3 regions of the Paenibacillus sp. M2 genome follow, and region 3 is predicted to be linked to each of the others. Evidence: predicted binding sites of a transcription regulator. Region 3 holds the regulator's gene; each other region holds the start of a gene.
What was found. Region 3 encodes LexA, which represses DNA repair genes until DNA is damaged. Its sites were predicted from a motif close to CGAACATATGTTCG; they were not measured.
Positions count from the first base shown of each region.

Region 1: the regulator LexA is predicted to act here: its motif matches at 4,206-4,219, upstream of recA (recombinase RecA).
Region 2: the regulator LexA is predicted to act here: its motif matches at 3,176-3,189, upstream of ACETMN_RS10830 (DNA polymerase IV).

Region 1 covers NZ_CP169648.1:2,597,121-2,604,178, reverse strand. Annotated here, with positions in the region: gene rny (ribonuclease Y) at 187-1,728, opposite strand; gene ACETMN_RS12070 (regulatory protein RecX) at 2,039-2,776, opposite strand; gene recA (recombinase RecA) at 3,072-4,136, opposite strand; gene ACETMN_RS12060 (competence/damage-inducible protein A) at 4,381-5,637, opposite strand; gene pgsA (CDP-diacylglycerol--glycerol-3-phosphate 3-phosphatidyltransferase) at 5,745-6,332, opposite strand; gene ACETMN_RS12050 (YajQ family cyclic di-GMP-binding protein) at 6,652-7,058, opposite strand, start outside.
Region 2 covers NZ_CP169648.1:2,316,387-2,323,444, forward strand. Annotated here, with positions in the region: gene ACETMN_RS10815 (M67 family metallopeptidase) at 1-268, opposite strand, end outside; gene ACETMN_RS10820 (TlpA family protein disulfide reductase) at 495-1,046, shown strand; gene cimA (citramalate synthase) at 1,128-2,747, opposite strand; gene ACETMN_RS10830 (DNA polymerase IV) at 3,279-4,580, shown strand; gene ACETMN_RS10835 (ferredoxin) at 4,698-4,940, shown strand; gene ACETMN_RS10840 (L,D-transpeptidase) at 5,158-6,600, shown strand; gene ACETMN_RS10845 (hypothetical protein) at 6,643-6,780, opposite strand; gene ACETMN_RS10850 (quinone-dependent dihydroorotate dehydrogenase) at 7,036-7,058, shown strand, end outside.
Region 3 covers NZ_CP169648.1:4,199,860-4,206,917, forward strand. Annotated here, with positions in the region: gene ACETMN_RS18955 (ABC transporter permease) at 1-649, opposite strand, end outside; gene ACETMN_RS18960 (HAD family hydrolase) at 1,237-2,028, opposite strand; gene ACETMN_RS18965 (hypothetical protein) at 2,057-2,566, opposite strand; gene ACETMN_RS18970 (DUF896 domain-containing protein) at 2,692-2,901, opposite strand; gene ACETMN_RS18975 (LysM peptidoglycan-binding domain-containing protein) at 2,997-3,374, opposite strand; gene lexA (transcriptional repressor LexA) at 3,671-4,297, shown strand; gene ACETMN_RS18985 (aldehyde dehydrogenase) at 4,403-5,704, opposite strand; partial or broken gene ACETMN_RS18990 (helix-turn-helix domain-containing protein) at 5,753-5,893, opposite strand; partial or broken gene ACETMN_RS18995 (peptidase G2 autoproteolytic cleavage domain-containing protein) at 6,113-6,259, opposite strand; gene ACETMN_RS19000 (phosphotransferase enzyme family protein) at 7,042-7,058, opposite strand, start outside.

The DNA of each region.
Region 1 (7,058 bases), 1.6 Mb from region 3:
TCTTTTTTCAAATGTTGAACCTTTGCAGGACTCTATCTCTTGTTCCATGATGTGTATTTATACAAAAAGCCTTTGATCGAATATGGGATTCAGTCGAATAAGCCTAGCCTCTTTTTTGACCGCACACTTTAAGAGGCTATCAAAAGGAAAAGTGGCCCACTACCGCGGCCACTTTTCCGTATTGCTCTATTTTGCGTATTCAACCGCACGGGTTTCCCGGATGACGGTGACTTTGATGTGACCCGGATAGTCGAGTTCATTCTCAATCATCTTCGTGATGTCACGGGCTAAGCGGAAGGCTTCAGCATCATCGATCTTCTCAGGCTGTACCATAACGCGAACTTCGCGTCCGGCCTGAATGGCGTACGATTTCTCGACACCTTCGAAGGATTCTGAGATTTCTTCCAGCTTCTCCAGTCGTTTGATATACGTTTCCAGCGTTTCGCGGCGTGCGCCTGGTCTTGCTGCGGAGAGCGCATCTGCTGCGCCAACCAACATGGCAATGACCGAAGTCGCTTCGCAATCTCCGTGATGGGACGCGATACTGTTGATTACAACCGGATGTTCTTTGTATTTCTTCGCCAGTTCCACGCCAATTTCGACGTGTGATCCTTCCACTTCGTGATCCAGCGCTTTACCGATGTCATGCAATAGACCTGCACGTCTTGCCAGAGTTACGTCTTCTCCAAGTTCGCCAGCCATCAGTCCAGCCAGATAAGCGACTTCCATGGAATGTTTCAAGACGTTCTGACCGTAACTTGTACGGAACTTCAACCGGCCCAAAATTTTGATCAGATCCGGATGCAGACCATGCACGCCCACTTCAAAGGTAGCTTGCTCACCGTATTCACGGATGCGCTCATCCACTTCTTTGCGGGATTTCTCAACCATCTCTTCAATCCGTGCCGGGTGAATACGTCCATCAGCCACCAGTTTCTCCAGGGCAGTACGGGCGATCTCACGGCGAATCGGGTCAAAGCCCGACAGAATAACAGCTTCTGGCGTATCATCGATAATGAGGTCAATCCCTGTAAGGGTTTCAAGCGCACGGATGTTACGTCCTTCACGACCGATAATCCGGCCTTTCATTTCTTCATTTGGCAGGGTAACAACAGATACCGTTGTTTCCGCTACGTGGTCAGCCGCACAGCGTTGGATGGCGAGTGTAATAATCTCGCGGGACTTTTTGTCCGCTTCTTCCTTCGCTTGTTGTTCAATGTCCTTGATCATTTGAGCCGTCTCATGACGAACTTCCTGTTCTACGTTGGACAGTATGATACTGCGTGCGTCTTCCATGGTGAGGTTGGATATACGTTCCAACTCTGTCACCTGGTTTTTGTAAATCATTTCGATCTGCTGCTGAGTCTCATCAATTCGTTTCTCTTTGTTAGCCACTTGCTCTTCTTTACGTTCGAGTGATTCCAATTTTTTATCCAGCGACTCTTCTTTTTGCAACAATCGTCTTTCTTGTCGTTGAATTTCATTCCGACGTTCACGAGTGTCTTTTTCAGCTTCAGCACGAATGCGATGGATTTCATCCTTCGCTTCCAGCACCGTTTCTTTCTTCAGTGCCTCTGCCTCTTTCTTCGCGTTCTCCACGATTTGTACGGCAGCTTGTTCCGCACTAGAGATTTTAGCCTCTGCAAGAGATTTGCGAATAAAATACCCTACTCCGAACCCAATGATTAGCGCGGCCACAACGAGAGCGATCGTGATTGCAGGATTCATACTGTTCACCTCCTCGTTGGTTCCTCCAAGGCATTCCTTGGGTCAATTTGCAGTTTTCAAACCTTACATATGTTTGGGAATAACGAATACTCACGGCGATCCCCCGCCGATTTTCATTTCACATGTACATGTTTCCACGTACTATTCACTGTTTCCAGCGAACCCATAATTAAGAATGGTATAAATCTTAAGAAACCGAAACCGCTTTTTTGGAAGGAAAAAGGGTTGTCCATTTCTTACAGACTCATGTCCATTTTAGTATTTGACGAAAGAAATTGTCAAGAGAATGCAGTATAGAGACTCTAGGCTGCTAATCCCATAACAACGCTTCGTCATCTTCAGAGTCCCCAGCCTCATCTTCTTCAATTAAACAATTCACGACCCGGCGCACCATATCCATTGAAAAACCACGTCTCATTAGGAAGGGAAGCGTTTTATTTTTCTTCTCTTTGACGTCCCCTTTGACCTGATTCCATTTTTTGCGTCCTGCACTCAAGGCAGTCTCAAATTCCGCATCTGTACTGATCCCTTCTAGTGCCTCAACAATGAGATCATTGGCAATGCCCTTTTGACGTAGCTCTTGCCTTATCCACAGTTTTCCCTTCCGCTTGCCCTCCATACGCTGTCTTGTCCATTCCTTCGCAAATAGATCGTCATCCACCAGGTTCTCCCGCTCAAGCCGATCCAGCGCCTCTTCAATCAAAGGTGCAGCAAACTCCTTCTGACGAAGTTTCTGACTTAATTCATGGCGTGTGCGCGGTTTATGCTCCAAAAAGCGCAGAGACTGTGCATACGTCCGCTGTCGCTCGTCAGCTACAATGATTTCCTCCAGATCCTTCTTCATAAACGTATTACCTTGAGTCATCCTGTATTTAATCATCACATCTTCAAGGACCGTAATAGAGTGGATACCAAAAGTGATTCGATAACGAGCTTGCCTGCTCTTCGTTCGTTCTACACGTGTAATAATAAGTTCTTCGTTGTCCGGAAATTGGGATAGGCCATCCTGTTCTGCTTCTTCATACAAATCCTCGTCATGTTGATCCATTCAGGTCTCCCCTTTCATAACATTTTCATTCTGACTACGCCAAGCACATCTTCACATAAGACAAAGAACACTAGTAATACAAAAGGCCGGGAAGTCAGCCCGGCCTTTATCTCCACAGTTATCTCTGACAGTTAGCGTGCCAACAGCCCCTGTCCATTGGGACAGGGGCTGCTGGACACCGAGAGCACTCCCACCATAATTCCTTATCCAAATCAAGCCAAGCTCAATCAGGCAAGTTTACGGAGTCCAGAGGGGAAACCCTCAGGGTCCTCCCTACATGGGAGGTTTTGAGAGATTACTCGTTGATTTCAAACAATTCTTGTTCTTCTGCTGCTTCTTTTTGTTGCTCTTCAGTAGTTGGCGCAGGAACTGCAGTAACCAAGTTACTGGCTACACGAATTTTTTGTTCAATGATGTCAGCAATATCTTTATGCTCTTTCATGAACTGCTTTGCGTTCTCACGACCTTGTCCTAAACGCTCGCCTTCGTAGGAGTACCATGCACCACTTTTATTAACGATGTCCAGCTCTGTACCAATGTCAATGATACTGCCTTCTCTCGAAATACCCTCGCCATACATGATATCCACTTCCGCTTGTTTAAACGGAGGTGCCACTTTGTTTTTCACAACTTTAATACGAGTACGGTTACCAATCATGTCATTGCCTGATTTGATACTCTCAATACGACGCACATCCAGACGTACTGTGGAATAAAACTTCAGAGCACGACCACCAGGTGTTGTTTCTGGGTTACCAAACATAACGCCGACTTTCTCACGAAGCTGGTTAATGAAGATTGCGATTGTTTTGGATTTGCTGATTGCACCAGACAGTTTACGCAGCGCCTGAGACATCAAACGCGCTTGCAAACCAACGTGTGAATCGCCCATTTCGCCTTCAATCTCTGCTTTTGGAACCAATGCGGCTACAGAGTCAATAACAACGATATCTACTGCACCACTGCGTACAAGAGCTTCTGCAATTTCCAGCCCTTGCTCACCCGTATCTGGCTGAGACAGAAGCAATTCATCAATATTAACACCAAGTTTGCTTGCGTATTGTGGGTCAAGAGCATGCTCGGCATCGATAAATGCAGCTTGTCCACCCGCTCGTTGTACTTCAGCGATAGCATGCAATGCTACGGTTGTTTTACCCGAAGACTCAGGTCCATATATTTCTACAATACGGCCTTTAGGCAAGCCGCCTGTTCCTAATGCAATATCCAAAGCCAAGGAACCACTGGGAATAATTTCCACATTCATATGAGTGGACTCACCCAGTTTCATGATGGATCCTTTACCGAATTGCTTCTCTATTTGACGGAGCGCCATATCAAGCGCGGCACGACGGTCTGACAATAAGCTCACACCCTTTACTGTTTATAAGATAATGATACCTTGTTTTAACACGTTTGCCAAGCTTTTTTTCGAACATACATTCGTTTTTTTTTGTGAAGGCCGAGGCGCCTCTTCCTCAAGGAAACTTTCCATTAAACAGAAAAAAGAACCGTAAACAAGGCTGTAAAGCCTAATTCTACGGTTCTTCCGTCTTCCTTAATTATACTTGCTTGGAACTGTAAATGCAATCGAAGCTATTAACTAATCAATCCATCGCCACAAGTTTTTGCCATAAGCGATAGAGAATCGCTTTGGCTGAACGAATGCGAACTGTCTCACGATTCCCATTAATACGCAGCTCATGAATCTCCGTCTCTTTTCCACGTTCAGCAAGAGCGATGAAGACAAGTCCGGGTGGTTTACGTTCCGAATATCCCGGTCCAGCTACACCGGTAACAGCCAAGCCAAAATCAGCATCGCCAATCATGCGGATCTGCTCAGCAAGCACTTTTGCAACCTCTGGACTTACCGCTCCAGGTGCATCTTCACCTTCCAGATAATCATGAGGCACATTCAGCAGCTTTTCTTTAATTTCATTGGAGTAACAAACAATTCCACCTTTGAGCATTGACGCACTTCCGGGTACAGAGGTCAGACTTTGCATGACAAGCCCCCCTGTACAGCTCTCAGCAGCGCTGAGCGTCAGCCCCATGTCAGACATCATGGTTACAATCGTGTACTCTATAGGCACATCCTCGTTCGCGTAGAGATGTTCTGTCAAACGCTCGCGAATCTGAACTTCCATCGCATCCAGCTTCAGCTTCGCCTCTCCCTCACTCGCAGCCTTCGTGGAGACACGTACCGTAACTTCACCTTCGCTCGCGTAAGGAGCAATCGTAGGGTCTGTCTGCGCGTCAATCAGATCCAATAGTCGATCTTCCAGAGCAGATTCACCAATACCTGCGAATTTGAGCATTCGGGAATAGATCGGCATCTCTTCTGTGAGTACATGCTGGAACAGCCAAGGTTTGACTTCCTGTTCAAACATTGGAATCAACTCTTTAGGTGGTCCAGGCATCACAACATAATATTTGTCATTGTCAGAAATCGCATTTCCTGCCGCAAGGCCCGTTTCATTGGCCAGAGGTGTTCCTCCATCAATAACGATCGCCTGACGTCGGTTATTCTCTGTCATGTCCACATTACGATCTCTGAAAAAGCTCTCAATTTTGTCCATCGCCATTCGATCTGTATGCAGTTTCCGGTTAAGAACAGCTGCGAGCGCATCCTTGGTCAGATCATCTTGGGTAGGTCCGATGCCACCGGAAAATAAAATAACGTCTGCACGACCCTGCGCAATGCGAATAGCTTCACTAAGTCGATTCAGGTTATCCCCAACCACCGTTTGGAAATATACATCGATCCCCATCGCAGCCAATTCACGGGATAGGTATCTGGCATTGGTATTGACGATTTGTCCAAGCAGTAGCTCTGTGCCAACTGCAATGATTTCTGCCTTCATTGAGCATCCTCCTGTACACGTGGTGAGTGATCAAAGGGCAATAGGATAATTTCCTATTGCCCCTGACCCAATGCTTCCTTCATGATTACCCATTTAAGAACAAACCATTATGCTTTTGTTAAATGAAGCAAATTTTTGTTTTTGATAAAGTAATCGATACCCGACCAGATAGTAATAAGCGCTGCTGCCCATACCGCGATAATATCGACGTGAATACCCGTGTATGAAAACGGGAAATTGTTCAACAGCAACAGCACAATCGCCACAATCTGCACTACAGTCTTCAGCTTGCCCCAAGCACTTGCGGCAACAACCGAACCATCCAGCAATGCAATTTGACGCAAGCCGGTAACTGCAAATTCACGACTAATAATCACAACTGCAATCCAGGAATCCAGCTTGCCCATCTCCACAAGCGAGATCAAAACTGCAGTAACCAGCAACTTGTCTGCGAGTGGATCGAGCAGTTTCCCCAGATTGGTAACCATGTTATTTTTCCGCGCAAGGTATCCGTCAATTCCATCTGTGCTTGCGGCGATGATAAAAATAACAGCAGCAATCAGTTGATTATACGGAAGCGACAAGCTTCCAAGCTGCAACGGCTCTGGATAAAATGGAAAATCCACGAGCAGGAACACCATCAAAAAAGGGATTAAGCAAATTCGTGCAAGCGTAATCCGGTTGGGTAAATTCACAAGACGCCCTCCCTCATATCCTCCATTACTCCAAACAATCATCATAATCCCGTTATCATCATCCGGAACATGAAATGTACAGTTTCAATGTCAATCCAGATTAACATGATCCCACTATGTAGAAACGCAAAAAATAAAGTCAACCGCTCAAAAGCAACACGCTTTAAACGTTCCGGTGACTTCCAGAAGATGTACTGCTTTTCACAAAGTCAGCAAACGATGAGGACTGGACTTGATGCTTGACTGCCAGCAATGCACACTTAGTATAATATACGCCCAATACCGTGTCAAAAAACACTTTTGCTACAGAAAGGCCATATTACTTGAAATTTGTATATTGCAAATCCAAAGGTAGGTTAGCACCATTTAGCAACTGCATGACAGCTTGCAAATCATTTTTACTCTTACCAGTTACCCGAAGTTGATCTCCCTGAATCTGACTCTTCACCTTCATCTTGGAATCCCGAATCAGAATATTGATTTTCTTGGCGATGTCCTGATCAATCCCCTGTTTAAAATTCAAACGCTGGCGGACTGTACCAGAAGACGCTGGCTCTACCTTTGCGTAATCAATGTTTTTCAATGGTAGACCACGCTTCGCCATTTTGGACTGCAGCACGTCAATGACAGCCTTGAGTTTGGTCTCATCATCAGATACGATCGTTAACGCATCCTTATCCAGTTTCAGGCTGCTCTTGCTGCCCTTGAAGTCATAACGAGCGCCAA
Region 2 (7,058 bases), 1.9 Mb from region 3:
GATGAGAATGGAAGATACCAATGAGCTTGGGCTCGGAGAATACGCACCGAATCCATTCGGCATCGTCCAGAGTAAAATGGCGCAGCGGGTCAGGTGCTACGTTACGAATGGGCTGAAACCGACTGATTCGTATACCGCCCGCTGCGGTTTCACCCAGCATAACCCCGCAGGCTTCTTGCGGCAGCGAAAGGAACATGTGCTTTGACATCTCTTGTTCTACGGAAGAAGGGATGTAGATGGCGTTTTGCTGCCCGTGAAGTGCTGCCATTTGTATTCACCCCTCTCTCTTTGGCTCCTGCTATGGCAGGAGTCCTTTTTCATTTTATTTTCTGTAATGCGGATTGTAAAATTTTAAAGGAAAAGGGTACAATAATAAAGAGAACATTTGGGAATCATGTTCTGGTGAACTGTAATAGAGCGTGATAAACACTTAGCATGTGCAGAAATTACGGTTTTAGTTTCAACAGGCTAATTATATAAAAGGGTGGCGGGTTATGAAACGAAACATATACATACTCCTTGGTGTTGTCTTGCTGGTTGGTATTGCACTGGCCCAGAATGCGGGTGACGGCATTACAGCCGTCTTTAAGCAGGAAGAACCCATGCCTACAGAGACGGGACCTCGTGCGGGTCTTCTGGCGCCCGCTTTTTCTCTGACAGCAATGGATGGGAAGACGTACAGTGTGGGTGGTGCCAAAAATAAGGCCACGTTTGTCAGTTTCTGGGCATCCTGGTGTGAGCCGTGTAAACAGGAAGCTCCTGAGCTGAACAAAATGGCTGCAAAATACAAGGATAAACTTGACCTCTACGGTGTTAATGTAACATCATACGATAAACTCAAGGATGCCAAATCTTTTGTGGATGAATACCAACTGACATTCCCTATTCCTTTGGATGAAAAGGGGACTGTGTATGCTCAATACAATGGGGTGGCTTTTCCGACGAATGTTCTGATTGACTCCAGAGGCGTTATACAGGAGATTGTTCTGGGCATATTGCCCGAGAAAGAGTTGGAACGTAAGATTAAAGAGTTAATTGCGAATTAATTTTCTGCAAAGAAAGAAGCCTTTGCATCCATGAATCATGGGTACAGAGGCTTCTTTTTATTTTCCGGGAAATATGGGGTATTAGTGGTTGCTTATCCCATGAGCAGGAATAGGGAGTGTGCCCGGTTCATCCTGCAATTTTTCTTGAAGCAATGCATAGCGGAAACTGTGTACGAGAGCTTCCCAACTTGCTTCAATTACGTTCTCGGATACACCAACAGTGTTCCATGTGTTCTCCGTATTTTTGGATTCGATCAATACACGAACTTTAGCGGCGGTGGCATCTTTCTCATCCAGTACACGCACTTTGTAGTCCGACAGATGCATGTTGGCAAGTGAAGGGAAGTATTGTACCAATGCTTTCCGAAGCGCATTATCGAGTGCGTTCACCGGACCGTTACCTTCAGCAGCGGTATAAACACTTGTTCCAGCTACATTAAGTTTGACAAAAGCTTCAGAAACAACGGATTTGCCCGCCGTTTTCTCCACAAGCATTTTGAATGATTCAAAAGTGAACAATTCTTTCATGTCACCGTTCGCTTCACGAATTAACAATTCAAGCGAAGCATCTGCACCTTCGAACTGATAACCCTGATGCTCCAGGTCTTTGATCTTCTCAATAATCTGACGTGAATTGGCACTGCTTGGATCGAACTCAAGCCCCAGTTCCTGCGCTTTGGATACAATATTACTCTGTCCGGCAAGTTCCGAGACCAGCACACGTTGTTTGTTACCAACCAGTTCAGGCACGATGTGTTCATAGGTACGTGAATCACGCAGGATGGCAGAGACATGAATTCCACCTTTGTGAGCAAAAGCAGCATTGCCGACATAAGGCTGATTAATCGGCATATTCACATTGGCAATCTCGCTAACATAACGAGCCACGTTTGTAAGTTGTCTCATGGAATCCTCAGTAACACATTCATAGCCAAGCTTCAGTTGCAGGTTCGGGATAATGGATGCGAGATTGGCGTTACCGCAACGCTCTCCATAACCGTTCATCGTTCCTTGCACCTGACGGGCTCCGGCTTGTACAGCGCTGAGTGTGTTGGCCACAGCCAGTTCACAATCATTATGTGTATGGATGCCGAGATGGGCATGAGGCAGGCTTCTATGCAATGTGGATACGATCTCGTGTACCTCGTTAGGCATCGTCCCGCCGTTGGTATCACACATAACGAGCCAGTCCGCTCCAGCTTCGTGGGCCTTGGTCAAGACCGCTTGAGCATACTCCGGGTTATGTTTGAATCCGTCAAAGAAGTGTTCTGCATCAAAGATCACTTCCATTCCATTCTGTTTCAGATAGGCGATGGAATCATAGATCATGGACAAGTTTTCTTCCAATGTAGTCTGCAAAGCGGTATGCACATGGAAGTCCCATGATTTACCGACCAGGGTTGCAGCCTGAGCACCAGATTCGATCATGCGCTTCAGGTTGGCGTCTTCACTAGCAACGCTGCCTTTACGGCGGGTACTGCCAAAAGCAACAACCTTTGCGTTCAGGTTTAATTCCTTGACTCTTTTGAAAAACTCAATGTCCTTGGTATTGCTGCCGGGAATTCCGCCTTCAATATAATGGACACCCAGGTCATCAAGCTTCTTGGCAATTTTGAGTTTGTCGTCTGCCGATAAGCTGACACCCTCCCCTTGTGTGCCGTCACGTAAAGTCGTATCGAAGATGGAAATGGCCTTTGACATGAAGATCCTCCTTTGAGATAAAGCGCTCTTTTAAAAGTATGGATTGTAAGTTGGGAAAAGCTGTTAAGTACGTTAGTGGACGAATCCTTCGATTCGGCAACGCTACACTGTGTTAAACTGGGTGCGCTGATTTGTCCTAAAGTCGTCAATTTGTATAATTAATTATTATATCACCATTATAGCCAAATGCTACATCGAAATCGCAGTATCATGTAACATTTAACGAATTTTAGAGAAAAAAGAAGGATGTTAATCATAATCCGGATGTATGTTATAATCTATTATTGAGTTTTAATTGGAATATATGGAAGAAAAGGAGGGTTAATTTTGAGTTTTGTATGGGAAAATACGGTTATTGCCCTGGTCACTTTGATATTTTTTGTGAGTGTAGGCTGGTTGATTATTCGGTCTCTGATCAGATCTCGCAGAAAATAAATGTTCGTGACTGAATTAACATAACGGGTTTGATATACTATAGAAGAAAGAAATTCGTTTCATTAATTAGTGTGCAAGAAAGGGCGGGGGTTCATGATGTCTTCAGACGGCAATCCTCCAGCGAATGTGGATCAATACTACCCTACAGCCGGACGGGTGATTCTGCATGTCGATATGAATGCTTTCTACTGCTCTGTACATGAAGCCGAGGAACCAGATTTATATAGAGGAAAAGCAACGGCCGTTGCGGGCAGCAGTGAACTGCGAAAGGGTGTAATTGTAACCTGCTCATATGCCGCTCGTAATCGAGGCATCTCAACAGGAATGGTTGTCCACCAAGCCTTGAAAAAGTGCCCTGATCTCATTGTGATTCGTCCTGATTTTCATTTATATCGTCAATATTCAAGAGCTTTCATGCAGATTGCGTATAGTTATACCCCTCAACTTGAGGCAACGTCCATTGATGAATGTTATCTTGATATTACAGGGTCAAGGCAATTCGGGAATCCAATGGAGATTGCGGAGAGCATTCAGCGTAGAATCAAGGATGAATTGGGGCTGCCATGTTCCATTGGCATTGCCCCCAATAAATTATTGGCAAAAATGGCTTCGGATCTGAAAAAACCGAACGGTATCTCCATTCTACGTATGAGGGACGTACCCCGGATTCTTTGGCACAGGCCATGTAACGAGATGTTTGGCATTGGCAAAAAAACGGCTGAAAAGCTGAAAAAACTGGGCATTGAAACGATTGGTCAATTGGCCAAGTCGGATGAGAACATGTTGACCGAACTATTCGGAGTTAATGGAGCATGGCTCAAAAATTCTGCGAATGGCATTAACCATTCCGCAGTTCACGCGGAACGGGAAGCCAATAAATCCATTGGACATACAACCACTTTACCGGCGGATGTATCGGATATGAATGAGATTCATCGTGTGTTCCTCAATATAAGTGACCAGGTAGCCAGAAGATTGCGCAAGCACGAAATGTTCAGCCAGGGCATTCAGATTACGATCCGCACACCGGATATGAAGACAATCACCCGATCACGTTTAATGGAAGTTCCTACGGAGGATGCAACGGTCATTTACCGTGAGGCCTGTAAACTATTTGAGAAGCATTGGGGTAGTGGCAAGCCTGTACGCATGCTGGGTGTGACACTTCAGAACCTGATTCCAAGAGAAGAATCCGCTGTGCAGATGGACTTGTTTGAATATGAGCAGAAGCCCAAGAAGGACAATCTGATTCGGATTATGGATCAGTTACGTGATAAATTTGGTGAGAATGCTGTTGTGACCGCCGGCATGCTTGGAGACGATCCTTCCGTGCTGCTTCGGAATCATAAAGTGCGCGGTACTTCCCTGCAAAAAGATAACTTGCAAAGTCTTGATTAAATAAGGGATAATAGAGACTTGTGGTTGCAAAATGATTTGTAATTATCCTTACTTTGGTTTAATATGTTTCTAGATAAAAACACTGTACGTTTTGAATTTTAGGAGGAGAGAATGTAAATGAGTAAATATACTTGGGTTGAAAAAGACACATGCATCGCATGTGGCGCTTGTGGAGCAACGGCTCCAGACATCTACGATTATGATGATGAAGGTTTGGCTGAAGTTATCTTTGACGGCGATGCTAACCATGGTGTCAAAGCTATTCCAGACGACTTGTTTGACGATATGCAGGATGCATGCGATGGCTGCCCTACAGATTCAATCAAAGTAGCGGATGAGCCTTTCAATAAAGAAGGCTAAGGTTTTCTCACTAAACATACGGCACTTTCTTTTGTCTTAACGACAAGGGAAGGTGCTTTTTTTGCATTCATTTAAATGTGATTATCCGACTATGGATCAAGGACGAACATTGTCGAACCCCCTTTTTTCCACCGGGTACTCAAGTCCTATGGATTCAACGCCTGGTTATGCCGATATATAATGATATACGGAAAAAGGCGAAATAGTGGAGGATCGGATGCAAAATACTCATCTAAGAACATATGTTAAGAAACATCCCGACAATAAAATGGCTTGGTACTTGCTCGGAAAGGAGTATTTGGGCGAAGGACAGGAGGCCAAAGCCAACTATTGCTTTCAGCAAGCGGGCGAGGTTTATGAGGCATTTGAACGCAGTAAAGCTCCTGCGGACATCTGGGTAGACTATCAGGAGAAACTAGTGGAGATGTCTGAGCAAAAAGAGAAAAAACAACGTAGACGCAAAATGTGGCTTACGTTGTTCATGCTGCTTGTGCTGGCAGGTCTGCCACCTGCGGACGCTCCGGGTTTCAGTCGTGAAGCGACCGACGCACTGTCAGCAGCACTGGAATCCACAGATGACATCGCAGCGCCTGTAGAAGCGAATAAACAGGTTGGAACTGCATCCATTGCGCCAAGCAATGTGTTCACTGCTGCGGCATTTGGTGGAGGTAATCATGGTGAGGCTGCGCTCGCAGCTGCCTGGTCTGGGTCTGGTCCAAAAGTAGAGACCTCTGCTGTACTGGGTATGCAAACCTCGGATGACTGGTCTTTATGGAAGCGAAATATGCCTGTGAAATACATAGTACAAACCAATACAAGCGGGAAATTAACTGCACAGAGTTATGATGCCAAGCAATGTAACTGTGAACCTCCTGAAATTACACCGAAAATCAAAAAGATGTCCTTGGCGTGGACCGCCAAGCAGGAAGCAGCTGCATCATTATCAAGTGCAATCGTTGCCTATCGCAAAAAAAATGACGCTTGGCCCAAGAGTGTAACGCAAATGGCTCAGCCATTTCCGAACAATATTCTGGGAGAGACTGCGTCAGGGATGACCGAGATGTTTCCGAAGCTGTTAGCTTTGCATCAAGGAAAGGTACAGGAAGGGAAGAGCGATTCGAGTGGTAAAGAGAATGGTTCAACGACCTCGAATTCGTCTCAAGGCAACAATGCCGCTTTTGCAGATACGCTGGGAGGTCAGCCTTTTTTGCAGGAACCGTTGGAGATTGTTATTGATAAGAATAAACATAAACTTGCATTAATCAGTGGGGATACCATTGTTCGTATGTATGATGTGGGACTTGGCGGTGATCGAACACCTGAGGGTTCATTTATCATTACAGATAAAGTGGTCAATCCGAATGGACGCTCGAACGGTGAGTTTGGAAGCAGAGGTATGCAGCTCTCGAATACGAATTATGCCATCCACGGGACCAACGAGCCAGACAGTATCGGACTGGATGAGTCCCTTGGATGTGTGAGAATGCGTACAGGAGATGTAGAAGAGTTATTCGCTCTTGCTCCGCAAGGTACTCCGGTACGCATTGGAGAAGATGTACTGCCAGATCTGACGCTTGTTCCAGAAGCAAAGCAGCGTTATCAGCATACGCTTGTTCCAAAGCAGAATAATCCGAACAAAACGTATCACTGGCTGAATTGATCTGTTAGATATGTAGAATCAGATGGATTCAGCCTGAATCATCTACATGTTGGCAATAATGATAAGAGCACCAATGATGATGATCAAGCCACCTACACTGGCTGCTGTCCATGCAATGGCTTTGCGATTCACTTCTTCTTTCTTTTGCTGTAATGCAGGTGGTTTACGTTTGGGAGCCATGAGTTATTCCTCCTTATTTGGAATAGAACTGGTGTAGAGTAACCATGCTCTCATTGTAAAGAATTCAACTCGTCATTACCAGTGGGCGGGTGGATTTCTTGTGAGCATTTTGTATTATTCGATTTGTGCTGTCTATGCGCAAACTACTTTCCTTTTTAATAAGAAACAGATAGACTTGTGTGTAGAGTGTTTTTTTACATATGAAAAGACGGACAACGGCTTTTTGGCGTACCGGACCAGAACGGAGTGAGTGATTTGTTATACAGAAGTCTTGCTAA
Region 3 (7,058 bases):
GAATCGTCTGCTTCCACCGGTTGGCACCATCGATACGTGCAGCTTCATACAAAGAATCATCAATGGTTGTCAGTGCAGCCAGATACAGAATCGCTCCCCAACCCATACCCTGCCATACCTCAGAAGTGATATAGATTGTTCTGAACCACTCAGCCCGCTGCATAAAAGGAATATTGTCTCCGGTGAAGAAAGCCACCAGTCCATTAATGGAACCATTCACTGCTGTCAGCTGCAGGATCATACCTGCAACGATAACGATAGACAGAAAATGAGGCAGATAAGACGCGGTCTGTACAAACTTTTTAAATCGTTTACTCTTTACTTCGTTAAGCATCAAAGCAAAAATAATTGGAACCGGGAATGTAAAGAGTAACGCAAGTCCGCCTAACATCAGCGTATTACCGAATACTCTCCAGAAGGTAGGGTCCTCAATGAACATTCTGAAGTACCTTAATCCAACCCACGTTTCTCCAAATATACTTCCCCCGGGAACAAAACGTCTGAACGCAATCACATTACCAATCATCGGTCCATATTTGAAAATAAGGAGATAAATGATGGGAAGGATTAATAGTGAATACAGCTGCCAGTCTTTGCGGAACAAAGTTGCTGCCGTTCGTAATCTGCTCTCTTTACGTAAAGATGTCATGGTTAACGTTGTTTTAGCGGTTTCCGACTCCATGTGTTTTCACTCCGATCCAGGACTTGATAAGTAAGAGTAATTCATGTACATTTCCCATCGTTTCTCCTCTTGTAGAAGACAACAGCTCCTTTAACTTCACCCCCACTACGAAATAGATGTTCGCCAAATGTAAGCGATATCAATTTGATGTATTATGTAGAATCACACAATCCAAGGTGCTTCACATCATTCATTAGCACTTAATAAGTGGTGTGATCTCCAAATCGAAAGAAGCTATTCTAAAATATTAAGCGCTTACAATTAATCGAAAATAATAAGCAATAACTCCCTGCTTCCATTTAATGAAGTAGGTCAAAAAGAAATTGCTTAGGACAATCTAAATACTAGTCATACTAGTATGTTAGTTATATTTTAATCCAGCTCCCCCCTAATTTCAATAACTTTTAGCAAAATAAATGAAAATCTCATTTAACAAGGCAACTTAGTCGATAAAATCAAATTAAAAAACATTGGTAACTTCAAGAACGATATCATCGTTCATTGAAGCTTCCAATGTTTCAGGGTGCTGAGGTAAGATGTTATAGCTGATCTGCTCAGAACTTAGCAATAAGTTGATCTAATTCGGATAAATGCGTGATTTCATGGTCGGGCGCATACGTTTCATTGTTGGTCTTATGCTCACGGTTAATCCATACGGCTTGGATGCCTGCTGATAGAGCACCACGAATATCCGTCGTCAACTTGTCCCCAACCATCATGCTCTCTTCGGGTTTAACACCCAGTTTACTCAAAGCATGCTCAAATATGGACGGATCTGGTTTTCCTTTTCCAAAGTTACCCGAGATAATAATCTCATCAAAGAAAGGAGTCAATTCAGGTACACCATCCAACTTCTCTTGTTGCAAAGCAGGACAACCGTTCGTTAACAGCAACAGTTTGTATTTCCCTTGTAATTGACGCAAAGTATCCATCGTTTCTTCGTACACATGAGGTCTGGATCTACGTTCTACTCCAAACTGTGCGGCCAGTTGTTCAGCAAGATCTTCCCGATCTATACCCAACTTCAACAAGCCACGACGCCAGGATTCTTTACGGTAAACTGGAGCAAGTTGTTCCAACTGACGGAACTCAGCTTGATCCCCACCTGTAAAGTTGGCCCAAAGGCCTTCAAACGGATTGATTCCAATCATTTTGGTAAAAGGAAAGGTCTCATAAGATTCATACAGTGCACGTGCCTCGTTACGAACAGCTTCTTCAAGTTCCTCCGGTTTGACCCCAGTCTCTTGTGCTGCAATTAGACAAGTCTCATGAAAAGCTTCTCGAACACTACGCTCATCCCATAATAAAGTATCATCCAGGTCGAACAAAATCGCTTTTAACGCCATTCCGATCATCTACCCCTTTATGCAATAATTACTTTTTGACGGTTTCCACGGTGATCTGGTGTGCTTTTGCAAATTTCAGCAAACGTTCTGCAATCGCATCTGTATCGTAACGGTTCAATAACTTGGTGAACACCCATCTTTTCCCGCGACTGTTATGTTCGATAACAACTGTACCCGGTTCAATTCTGAATTTGACGATATCTTCAACCCCGATTGAACGTTCACGATTACCCTTCGTCGTTATAATCCGATTACTGCTAATCTTGATGTATGGACGGCGAAGCATGAAGATGACTGCCAAAAATACGTAAAGCAGCATGGTCACCCAGTCCCAAGTTGTCATTGGAGCTTGCACAAGGAATGTGCTCATAAACAGATACAAAAAGGCGAGACCGATCAAAAATATTGGGAACAACAAGCTGCGTCCCTTAAAGACTTCTTCACCTGGTGTACCAGTGATTGGTTGACCACTTTTTTTGCGCTGCTGATTTAACTGCTTGGAATTTTTCTTAACCGTTCTCTCGAACGAACGCGACATGTGAATCCCCCTTATGTGTCTTTGTATCGGCTTACATAATTGCAAACCAACATTTCCCCCTATAAATTGCACACTCAAAATAACAGGAAGAAACCTAAATATCATAATGATATCATTAGGTTTCGTTAGTGTTTGAGTTTGCCTTGGTGGCCTTTGTCATTCTCATCATCAACAATCTCAATGGTATCCAGTTGTTGTCTGAAATTGCTGCGAATATTGCTCAAATAAATCTCTCTTAGCTCGGCACGTTCAGCAAGTTCTTCCTCTGACAATCCCGTGGACTTTTGCTTACGAGCCAATTCGTTAATGCGTGCTACCAGACTATCTATATCCAAGCTTGTCCCCTCCAAAAATACAAAGTCATATTAACTTTGCCATTATAAAGGCTGCTTGTCAAGCTGACACGCGCTAACACTCATTGACGTGCATTTTATTCTGCAAATTGCGGTAGAGCTAGTACTTGTCCCACTTGGATGGAAGTTGTATGAAGTTGATTCACTTTCTTAATTGCTTCTATATAAATACGCGTATCCATATTCGTCGGTTTATGTTCCAAAGAAATACTCCATAATGTTTCCCCTTGTGAAACAGCTATCTTTCCTCCAGGCAGAACATCATTCTCATTGCCAGCAAATACAGTTAAAACAGTGCTGCATCCAATAAATATAATCAAAGAAGTAATGGCTACCTTTAACATCCATGAAGAAATCTTGAAACGCGCTAAAACCTTCTTGTAGTTCCCTATGTTAGACTTAACCAGTTCCGAATTCATTGGTTCATAAATGCTTTGATAAGTAGAATATCTCATTAAATACCCGCCCCCAAACGTTTGTTCCTATCTGTTGGAATCAATATAACACGAACACTTGTTTTGTTCAATAGATTTTTAGAACAATTGTTCGCTTCTTTTTTGAAGGAGAAATATCTTAATTCAAACCCTTCTGCAAAGCATTTGCAGTATTACGCTCTGACTTTTGGACAAATTCGGTTCTATAAGTTAAAACACACTGATTATATACCATTTTATTTAGAACTTATGTTTGTACGAACGGAGGTTCTATGTTATAATTTTCCCAAACGTTACTAAAATGGGGTTGATACGGTATGTCGAAGATATCCAGCAGGCAGCAGGCTATTCTGGAGTTTATACGAAATGAAGTCCGGTTGAAGGGGTATCCTCCTTCCGTACGGGAAATTGGTGAAGCGGTTGGACTGGCTTCCAGCTCAACAGTACATGGACATTTGGATCGTTTGGAGAAAAAAGGTTTGATCCGACGCGACCCTACCAAACCAAGAGCCATTGAGCTTCTGAGCCAGGAAGAATCTGAGCATTCTCATCAATTTGCTCATAGCGTTGCACGTATTCCTGTCGTTGGTAAGGTTACAGCCGGGGTTCCAATTACTGCAACCGAGAACATTGAAGACTACTTCCCTCTTCCTACACATTATGTAGGTGAACAGAAAGTGTTTATGCTTTCAGTAGTCGGGGATAGTATGGTGGAAGCAGGAATCGTTAACGGAGATTATGTAATTGTCCGTCAACAACAGACTGCTGATAACGGCGATATCGTCGTTGCAATGACTGAAGACGATGAAGCTACAGTGAAAACGTTCTATAAAGAGAAAGATCATATTCGCCTTCAACCGGAGAATGCGACCTTCGAACCTTTACGTTTGAAACATGTTAGTATTCTGGGTAAAGTCATTGGCCTTTTCCGAGATATTCATTAATATTTAACTTGAGTAACAAAACTAGATGTAATGAAATACGAAAGAGGTTGCCCTGATGAACAGGACAACCTCTTTTTTTCATGTTTATGTTATTTATGCGGCTAATTATTCACTGCGTTTCAGAACACTCTTGTGATGCGAGAACACATCAAAGCTCTGTTGTCCGTGATATGAGCCCATACCGCTCTCTCCGACACCACCAAACGGGAGATAGTGTGAAGTCATATGAGAAAGTGTGTCATTAATACATCCCCCACCGAAGGATACTTGATTCAGAACCTGATCCTGCAGTTGCTCATCCTGTGTGAAGAGATATAGCGCCAATGGTTTTGGCCGGCGAACAATCTCATCCAGCATAGGATTCAGGTCACTGTACGTAAACACAGGAAGAATCGGACCGAAGATCTCTTCTTGCATCACAGCTGATTCCCATTTCACATCTCCAAGTACAGTCGGCTCAATGAGCAACTGCTCACGTACAGAACGCCCACCAATTAGCGTTTTGCCATCTGTGAGGAATTTCGACAGCCGATTAAAGTTACGTTCGATGACAATATGCGGGAAATCAGCGTTTTGTAACACATCATCCCCAAATTTATCTTTGATCTCTGCGCCAATCAGATTGATCAATTCATCATGAACTTGTTCATGCACAAGCAAATAATCCGGAGCAACGCAAGTTTGGCCTGCATTCAGGAACTTACCACGAACAATTCGCTGGGCCACCAGCTTCAGATCTGCATCACTATACACAATAGCCGGACTCTTACCACCCAACTCAAGAGTTACAGGAGTCAAGTGCTCCGCAGCTGCCTTCATCACAATGCGACCAACACCTGTGCTGCCTGTGAAGAAAATATAATCAAACTTCTCTTTCAACAATGCTGTACTGGCCTCAACTTCTCCTTCCATAACCGCAATATACTCCTGAGGGAAGATCTCCTGAATCAGATCATACGTCAGACGAGATACGGCTGGTGTTAATTCAGAAGGCTTGATAACTGCACAGTTACCGGCCGCAATTGCTCCAATCAGTGGGCCAAAGGCCAGTTGGAACGGATAATTCCAAGGTGCAATAATAAGCGCCACTCCGTATGGTTCCGGGTAAATGATACTCACCCCATCCGGCATAGCCGAATTGGTTGGGACTTGTTTTGGTGCAGCCCATTCCTGCAGGTGTTCTAATGCAAAATCCAGTTCACCCAGAACAATGCGAATCTCGGAACCGTATGCTTCCGCCTCAGATTTGTTCAAATCTGCCCGAAGTGCATCTTGAATCCGTTGTTGATACTTTTCAATTCCCTTTCTAAGCTGTTGCAGCGCATTAATCCGATACTCGATATTTTTAGTTTGTCCTGTATAAAAAAATGTACGTTGTTCTGTCACTAGTTGTTTTGCCTGATCCATAATAACATCTCCAATTAATTATTTAAAATTTAATTGTTCAAAATTTAATTAAAGTATACCTCTTCTATATGAAACTTTCAACATACAAATGAAACATCCATGCTCCGCCTGATAGGATCCAGTTGAAGCTGCACGCTCTAATTCACGGCAAATGGTCGAAGGATGTCTGTCCAGTTCCTTTGCGATTGCTCGTCAGCTTTTGCCTTGCTGGTGTAGGATTTCTAGCTTGCTCCGTTCAATTATACTAAAATGTCTGTAGCTCATGGCTGGATTCTCCTTGTGTGAATGTGGTGTAGGAACCTTCATTCTACATGAATCCAGCCATAGGCCTTTTTTATTTATTTCCAGTAGGTGTCGCACTTCATATTACAATCCGTCTACACAAAAAAAGATATAACGTTCTATACACTACCCGTTCTCTCGACATGTGCCATCATCTCTTATCAGAAGTTTTCCCATCATTCCTACAGCTACCCATTCTGGACGCCCCAACCGAGAAACGTAAGTCTGTAAAGGATCATACTGAGGATTGATTAATGCTGTTTTCAACGTGTGTGATGGGACTGTAACCTCCCCGTTTCCATATTTTCATCGACGCTCTCCTCATTTCATTTAGTGTATCTGAGGTGGCTTCGAGTGACCAATTGGATTAGGAGGTTTTAAAGATATAAAAGGGGTTCTTAATAATTACATTAAGCTAATTCTGCAGAATATGAAGTTTAAAGCTTCACATAATCGATGGTTTGATGCATCTCTGCCTTCTCCATCTTCCAAGAACATTAAAATCTCTAAGGAACTCATCGAACTTATCCCTCAAATCGATGACCAAGGAGCACTTCGAAGCTCCCCCTCCAGCTTCGTTGTTAACTTTACCGCATACTACTCTCCGTATAGGACGGATGCTTTCCATATAAAAGCTCGATCTTCCATAATGCCTCAACCGTATTTGGCATCTCGCTGTCCTGAACATCCGGCGCAAACCATCAAGCCCCTAGAAAAGAAAAAAGACAACCCACCAAGTCGAGTCGCCTTCATTCCAATTCAATGCCAGTTTAAAAAATCACGAAACGACCCAAACAGCTCCGTCAAAATATACCCCAAAATGAAGGGGAACTAGAGAAGCTGAAGAACAACTGGATCGGACAACCTTCATGAATAAGCAGAAATCTTCATAATAAACAGAAAAGTTCCAGCGCTAAGTACACAAGTAGATCTTATATAAACTCGAAGTCATAGCTCACGTTTTTAAAACTTGAAATGAACAAACACTCTAAACAGCGACCTATTGTAAATCATCACCATAAGATATCATTATTTTAGCCCGGTATCGGTTAGTATTAATCCACATTTACAG